2 regions of the Brevibacillus sp. FSL K6-2834 genome follow, and region 1 is predicted to be linked to the other one. Evidence: riboswitches for the same ligand, from Rfam matches in the RefSeq annotation. Region 1 holds a riboswitch; the other holds the start of a gene.
The links. Region 1 has a riboswitch for cyclic di-AMP ahead of NST96_RS21300 (betaine/proline/choline family ABC transporter ATP-binding protein). Riboswitches for the same ligand answer to the same signal wherever they lie in the genome.
Positions count from the first base shown of each region.

Region 2: it holds a riboswitch for cyclic di-AMP, as region 1 does, so the genes downstream of both, NST96_RS14350 (CAP domain-containing protein) here and NST96_RS21300 (betaine/proline/choline family ABC transporter ATP-binding protein) in region 1, are expected to answer to the same signal.

Region 1 is NZ_CP151945.1:4,344,545-4,348,553, reverse strand. Features, by position in the region: gene NST96_RS21310 (dipeptide ABC transporter ATP-binding protein) at 1-465, shown strand, start outside; gene NST96_RS21305 (hypothetical protein) at 729-1,061, opposite strand; cyclic di-AMP (ydaO/yuaA leader) riboswitch at 1,232-1,375, shown strand; gene NST96_RS21300 (betaine/proline/choline family ABC transporter ATP-binding protein) at 1,531-2,673, shown strand; gene NST96_RS21295 (ABC transporter permease) at 2,670-3,320, shown strand; gene NST96_RS21290 (glycine betaine ABC transporter substrate-binding protein) at 3,418-4,009, shown strand, end outside.
Region 2 is NZ_CP151945.1:2,901,770-2,905,778, reverse strand. Features, by position in the region: gene NST96_RS14355 (glucose 1-dehydrogenase) at 127-876, shown strand; gene NST96_RS14350 (CAP domain-containing protein) at 1,041-1,733, opposite strand; cyclic di-AMP (ydaO/yuaA leader) riboswitch at 1,741-1,896, opposite strand; gene NST96_RS14345 (RidA family protein) at 2,172-2,645, shown strand; gene ilvA (threonine ammonia-lyase) at 2,650-3,627, shown strand; gene NST96_RS14335 (amidohydrolase family protein) at 3,644-4,009, shown strand, end outside.

The sequences.
Region 1 (4,009 bases):
CTCGCCTTGAATCCGAGCCTGATCGTCTGCGACGAGCCGGTATCGGCGCTCGACGTGTCGATCCAGTCGCAGGTGCTGAACCTGCTCAAGAAGCTGCAAAAGGAGCTAAAGCTGACCTACATTTTCATCGCCCACGGCTTGCCTGCCGTCAAGCATATCAGCGACCGGATCGCGGTCATGTACCTGGGCAAAATCGTGGAGCTGGCAGAGCGCGACGAGCTGTTTGCAAACCCGCGCCACCCCTACACGGAAGCGCTTCTGTCGGCTGTCCCGATTCCTGATCCGACGCAGCGAAAGGAACGGATTGTCCTGCAGGGCGATCTGCCGAATCCGGCCAATCCTCCGTCCGGCTGCCATTTTCACACCAGATGTCCGTATGTGCAGGATGTGTGCAGACAGACTGCGCCGACACTGACAGAAGGTGCTGCAGGGCATTTTGTCTCCTGCCATTTTCCGCTCGGTTAAAGCTGAGGCAGGAGTTCTTTTGACGAACTGACATCCCTTGCTTTGCGCCGGTTTGATCATGCAAAGACACGATTGCGAAAGATTGCCCTTCTGGCGGCGTAAAGGAAGTGTCGCCAAATCCGAAAGCAGTCATTCGAAAGCAGATGGAATCGCGATACGTCCCCAAACAGGCAGCGGCAAAAAAGAAGGTGCCTCAAGGTCCAAGGCAGACCAAAGAGGCACCTTTTTCAGATATGGTTGCTCGTTCGCCAAAAATACGCGAGTTAAGGAGTGGTGAGGGTGACCTTGACGTTGACGATTTTTCCTGCGTTTGGCAAGGAAAGCTGGTAGTTCCCTACCTCATTGCGCGGGATAAAGGTCTTTGCGCTTTTGGAGGCAATCGCTTTTCCATTGGCGTCATAGCCGACGGCGATGACCCCGATGCTGCGTCCATCGCCTGGATTTTTCAGGGAAGCAGAAACGACCAGCTTGCCGTTTTGCACGCTGGAGCTGTAATCTAGACTCTCAGCCGATGCCGTTGAATGCTGGGCGGGAGAGAAGAAGAAGACAAGAGCCAACAGCGCTGCTTGCCACGCCTGTTTCCACTGCTTGGTCATATAGAAGTCCTCCTTGCAAGAAAAAATATGGAATATTTAGATAGATTCGCAATAAGTTAGACAAATACCTACAAATTTTCACAAATAATTACTTTTGTTACCAATGACCTATGACATTCGGACCTCATATCCGGGAAGGCGAATTTGACTTGATGATCGAGTTCATGCATAATAGCCATAAGCTTAATTTCCGATTTGCATAATCGGAAAGCGGGGGAACCACTTTTTCCGGGGCGAATCGGCAGCATATCTGCCGTAGGGAACCATCTTTCCCGAGTCCGTCAGCTAACCTCGTCAGCCTCAAGATGGGTCAAAACAAGCATTCCGTGTCAGATCATTCCGACGTGGAAAACAATTCGGTTTTTTGACCCTATGCTTTTGCAGGGTCTTTTTGTATTTTTACAGGTACAGACCCTGCATTGGCGGGGTCTTTTTATTTTCAAAAATACAGCGAAAAGAGGGGATGCGAATGGCAAATGCGGTTGTCTTTGAACGCGTGCGCAAATCGTACGGCTCGACGACTGTGATCCCGAATCTCAATCTGGAGATTCCCGAGGGGAGCATCACAGTGCTGGTCGGGCCATCCGGCTGCGGCAAGACCACGACGATGAAGATGATCAACCGGTTGATTTCGCCAACATCGGGGACGATTACCGTCGGCGGAAGGAATTCGGCGGAGGTCGATCCGGTCGCGCTGAGGCGGAGCATCGGCTATGTGATTCAGCAGGTCGGCCTGTTTCCCCACCTGACAATCGCGGAAAATATTTCGCTGGTGCCACGGCTTCAGGGGGGAAAAGGGTCGATTGATCACAAAAAGGTCGATCGCCTGCTCCATATGGTCGGCCTGGCCCCCGACCGGTACCGGGACAGATACCCGTCCGAGCTCTCCGGAGGCCAGCAGCAGCGGGTAGGGGTAGCCCGGGCGCTGATGAGCGATCCGCCGATCATTCTGATGGATGAGCCTTTTTCGGCGCTCGATCCGGTTACCCGGGAGCAGCTGCAGGATGAGCTGATCCGGCTGAACCAGGAGCTGAACAAAACAGTCGTTTTTGTCACCCACGACATGGATGAAGCGTTGAAAATCGCCGACCAGATCGTGGTCATGCAAAACGGGAATGTGATCCAGCAGGGGACGCCCGATCACATTTTGCGCCATCCGGCCAATGATTTTGTCCGGGAGTTCATCGGGGAAAAACGGCTGCAGTCCCACCTCGGGCAGCTTGTCCAGGATGTCATGGTCACGCAGCCGGTTACCGTCTCCCCGGGCCGAGGGCTGGCGGAGGCTGTACAGATCATGCACCGCAAGCGGGTAACCGGGCTGATCGTTGTCGACAAGCATGGGAAGTACTTGGGCATGGCGGATACGGCGGATATTCACAAGCGGTACCCGGATGAATCGCTGGCCATCCGCGATGTGATGCGGACAGACACCATGACGCTTTCACCCGACACTCCGCTCGCGGATGCCATCGGCTTCGTGCAGGAAGCGCCGTACGGGTACGTGCCGGTCGTCCGCCAAGACGGGACGTTGGCAGGCTTGTTGACAAGGGCCAGTCTGGTCGATGTGCTTGCACGGCCATACTTGGATCAGGAGAGGAGCGTGGCGCAATGAGTGAAGTGATTTCCGTAATGGCAGACCGCTGGCCGGATATTGTGCAGGCGAGCTGGGAGCATATCGTTCTGTCTGTCGTCGCGTTGTTCTGGGCGATTGTAGTTGCGGTGCCGACAGGCATTCTGCTGACCCGGTACCGGAAGCTTGCCGGTCCGGTGCTGGCCGTGATCTCGGTCTTCCAGACGATTCCCAGTCTGGCGCTGCTCGGATTTATGATTCCGCTGTTTGGCATCGGACCGATCCCGGCTGTCATCGCGATGGTCATTTACGCGCTGCTGCCTATCGTCCGCAATACGTACACCGGCATTTTGGACGTCGATTCCTCGCTGCTGGAAGCAGGGCGCGGCATGGGGATGACCAAAGGCCAGATGCTGCGGATCGTAGAGCTTCCACTGGCCCGCCCCGTCATATTTGCCGGGATTCGCACGGCTACGGTCATGACGATCGGAGTGGCGACGCTCGCGGCGTTTATCGGGGCAGGCGGCTTGGGCGACCTGATCCTTCGCGGGATTGCCATGGTGGACACGGGCATCATCCTGGCAGGTGCGGTGCCGGCTGCGCTGCTGGCGGTCTTGTTTGACCTGATTCTGGCCTGGGTAGATTGGCGAGTGACGCCAAAAGGATTGCGCATTCGCCACTCGCGTTAGGCCGCTTTATCCAAATAGCTGATTTTTGAAGACTTGAACACATCAGGCTTTTTGGGGTTTTTCAAATAAACGGTTAATGATGAAAGGGGAGGATCTTGTGAGAGCAGGATGGCTGAGGAAAGTTGGAATGGGCGTGTTGGCATTGTCGATGATGGCTGTGACGGGCTGCTCGGTTCTGACCGGTACAAAAGCGTCTGATCAGGTGACTGTGGTGGGGAAAAATTTCACGGAACAAGATATATTGACGAATCTCGTAGGTATCATGCTGGAGAAAAATACGGACTTAAAAGTCGAGACAAAGCCGTTTTTAGGCGGGACCGATGTAGCTTTTAACGCCGTCAAAGGCGGCAGTGCAGACCTGTATGTAGAGTATACGGGAACGGGTCTGGTCAACATCATGGGACAGGAAGCGATGAAGGACCCTCAAGAGGTGTACGACAAGGTAAAGGCAGATTTTGCAGAGAAATACAAAATGGAATGGCTGGAGCCGATCGGGTTTAACAACACGTATGCCCTGGCGGTGACAAAAGAGACGGCCGATAAATATAAGCTGAAGACAATCTCTGATCTGATCCCGCATGCGCAACAGCTCACGTTCGGAACCGAACAGGAGTTTCTCGAGCGCTCGGACGGCTTGAAAGGCCTGGAAAAATCATACGGCCTGAAATTCAAAGGTACGAAATCAATGG
Region 2 (4,009 bases), 1.4 Mb from region 1:
TGTTGTTTGCCCATATAAGAAGGGCATTGATATAATTATTTACGACACAGTGTCGATAAAACAACTAGTTGTTTAAAATTTTTTTGAATTTCTTTTTCAGAAATGAAAAAGCGGGAGGATACGACTATGGGTCGTCTAACAGGAAAAGTCGCCATCATTACAGGTGCGGCAAGCGGTATGGGGGCACAAACAGCTCGTCTGTTTGCCCAGGAAGGCGCGAAAGTAATCGCGACGGACATGTCCGAAGACAAGCTGCAAGAAGTGGTGAATGAAATCAAGGCGGACGGCGGGGAAGCCATCGGGGTCAAACACAACGTCGTTTCCGAGGACGAATGGAAAAACGTCATCGCACAAGGTCTGGAGGCATTTGGCAACATTCACGTCCTGGTAAACAATGCGGGTATCAGTACAGATGCTACGATTGAGCAATTTACGATGGAAAACTGGAACAAGGTGATGGATGTAAACCTGACCGGCTGCGTGCTGGGAATGACGCTGGTTTACCCTGAGATGAAAAAGGCTGGAAGCGGTTCCATCATCAACATTTCGTCTATCGCAGGACTAGTTGCTCTGAACTTTACGAATGGTTACACCGCTTCCAAAGGGGCGTTGAGAGCTCTTACGAAAGCAGCAGCTGTCGAATGCGCGAAGGATTCCGTCCGCGTGAACTCCATTCACCCGGGCATTATCGAAACACCAATGACGCAAATGATCACGGCTCCAGAGGTTCGGGGCATTTTTCAGGCGCAAACGCCGCTGCCTCGTCTCGGCAAACCCGAGGATATCGCTTATGGTGCACTTTATCTCGCTTCGGACGAGTCTTCGTTTGTGAGCGGCCTTGAAATGGTCATCGACGGCGGCTGGTGCGCTCGTTAATGAGCCTCTGATCCGGGTGTCGCCATTTTCTCCTTTGATCACAAAAGCCTAGATCGATACCATGCCCACCAGCTTCAGGTGGGCTTTTTTTGCAAGCAGGGAAAAAACCGAAAAAACCGAGTCACTCTGTTGAGCAACTCGGTTCTTCTCTGCAGCCATCAAGGTTATCCGGTAAATTCTTGTACCCAGTAACCATTTTGGTAGCCTACGCCGATTTTCGTGAAATTCGGGTTCATGATGTTTTTGCGGTGACCGTCACTGTTCATCCATTGCTGCATCACTTCTTCAGCGCTGCGCTGACCCATGGCGATGTTTTCGCCTGCAGTCATGTACGATACGCCAAAGCGCTTCATCATGTCAAATGGAGAACCGTAGGTAGGGCTGTTGTGATCAAAGTAGTTGTTTTGATCCATGTCAGCCGCTTTTGCCAATGCTACCTTTTCCAATGCAGCATCGTAAGCAAGCGGAGCCAGACCGGCTTTTGCACGCTCTTGGTTTACCAGATTTGCCACTTCGCGAGCAAACTGGGAGGAAGCGTTGACAGTGTTGCTTGCCGGAGCTTTAGCCGGTTGTTGAACTGGCTTTTGTACCGGCTGCTGAACCGGTTTTTGTACCGGCTGTTGCATCGGAAGCTCTACCCATTGCATAGAGTTGGATGGAAATGCCCAGTTCCATTGGTTCCATTGGTTCGATGGTTGGGATTGTTGCGAAGGTTGGGAATTCATGAAATATGGGAGCCATTGCCCTTGATTAACAACATTTTTTACCGGGCATGTGGCAGCAAATGCTGAAGTGGACATCGAAGTAACAGCCAATCCCAAAGCAATAGCGATGATAGACTTGCCGAATGGTTTCATGTTCTCATCGTCTCCTTTTCTTCGCCTACGAGGTTAGTTGTCGGGTTCGGGCTGAGGATACAACCCTTCACAAGCGTGATTCACCCCAATGCAGAGTGGCTAACTCTACAAAAAGAAGTCCCCCGCACTTCCACTTCTTTGGAAGTTTCGGCTTGTTTGTTTGGCTTAACTAGGATAACAAATAGACTTGAGAGAATGGAACCTGTAAATAATGGCAGACCTTGTTGACGCTTGTTCAGAAAAGGAAATACCGCCGTGTATTTGTGGCATGATTTCCATGACAGGCGGCTGGAGGATTCAGCGGACGGGTGCATGTTGTTGATTTTTTTCTAAAAAATTTGTCGATATCAAAAAAATTGTATCATTTTATTCCGGGATCGTGATAGAATGAGAATATCGAGTGTTGATTAGAATTTTCAGAAAAGCGTGGTGGTACTTTTGTCATTTGTGGAAAAGAGACTTGAAGAGCTGGGGGTAAGTCTGCCCCCGAACCAACCGCCTTTGGCAACCTACGTATCCTGCGTGCGTTCGGGCTGCCTGGTTTTTACCTCAGGAGCCGGCTGCTTTGTCGATGGGAAACCGCTCTATACGGGCAGGCTGGGCAGGGACCTTACTGTAGAACAAGGATATGAGGCCGCACAGATTACTGTCCTCAACCTGCTCAGCATGATCAAAGCGGAGATTGGCAATCTTGATAAGATTGAGCGGATTGTGAAAGTACTCGGACTGGTGAGCAGCGCAGACGATTTTTACGACCAGCCCCAGGTTATGAACGGGGCTTCCGATCTGCTGGTGAACGTTTTTGGCGACAAGGGGAAGCATGCCCGTTCTGCCTTGGGCACATCCGTTCTGCCCATGAATCTGCCTGTGGAGATTGAAATGGTCGTAGAAATCAGGGAAGAGGAGAGATAAACGCATGTTCGTTACATTGGAGCAAATCAGGCAAGCCAGGGCCAATCTCGCGGGTGTCATCTTGCCGACACCTATGCAGTATTCGCGCACTTTCAGCGAATGGTCAGGCAATACCATCTACGTAAAATGCGAGAATCTGCAAAAGACAGGGGCGTTCAAAATCCGCGGCGCGTACAACAAGATCGTGAGCCTGACAGACGAGGAAAAAAGACGGGGTGTCGTGGCCTTTTCTGCAGGCAATCACGGCGCAGGCACTGCCTACGCTGCCCAGATCCAAGGGATTGCAGCTACAGTGGTCATGCCGACCAATCCTGTACCGAGCAAGCAAAATGCGATCCTTCATTACGGCGCCAAAGTAGTAGATGGAGGGAGCACCTCCATTACCATGTATGAAAAAGCGCTGGAGCTTCACCAAAGCGAAGGTCTTGTCTTGATCCATCCGTTTGAAGACATGCATATTATCGCAGGGCAAGGCACGATCGGCCTGGAGATTTTGGAAGAGCTTCCCGACGTTGACGTGGTCATCGTTCCGGTCAGCGGGGGAGGGTTGATATCGGGCGTGGCGGCTGCTTTGAAGGAGACAAAGCCGGCCGTGCGCGTGATCGGCGTGAATAGCGAGGGGGCCATGGCGATGTATGAATCGCTTCGGCACGGCTGCCCGTTTGAAGTGGAAAAGGTGGATACGATCGCGGATGGATTGATGGCCAAAAAGCCGGGAGAGATCACGTATGCACACACGAAAAGATACGTCGACGAGATGGTATTGGTCTCCGAGGAAGAGATTGCAAGGACGGTGGTGAGCCTTGCGGAACGGGCCAAGATGGTAGTAGAGCCGTCCGGTGCGGCCGCTTTGGCAGCAATGATTCACCATCGGACTGCACTCAAGGGAAAAAAGGTAGTCGTGCTGGCTTCAGGCGGCAATGTAAACATGAAGCTGCTCGCTGAGCTGGTCGAAAAGTACACGCAACAAATCCCAGTATAAACAGGGTGGTGCTGACGTGAGGCGAAAAATATACAATGTAAGAATAATCGACGTTGTACATTTGCGGCAGATTGAAAGAGGAACGGTTGTCTTTGACGAATCCGGAATATTGCATGTCTCTGAGGCAGGCAATGCGGAAGTGGCAGACTGGGAGTTCGACGGAACGGGAATGACGCTTTTGCCCGGCTTGATCGACTGCCATGTGCATTTGGGCATGGACGCTTCACCTGATCCCTTCAGGCAAATCAGACTGGATTCCGCAGCGGACACGGCGTTTCGGGCTCATCAGCAAGGAAAACAGTTTCTCGAGGCTGGCATCACGACAGTACGGAATGTGGGTACACGATACAATGTAGATATTTCCTATCGAAATGCGGTTGAG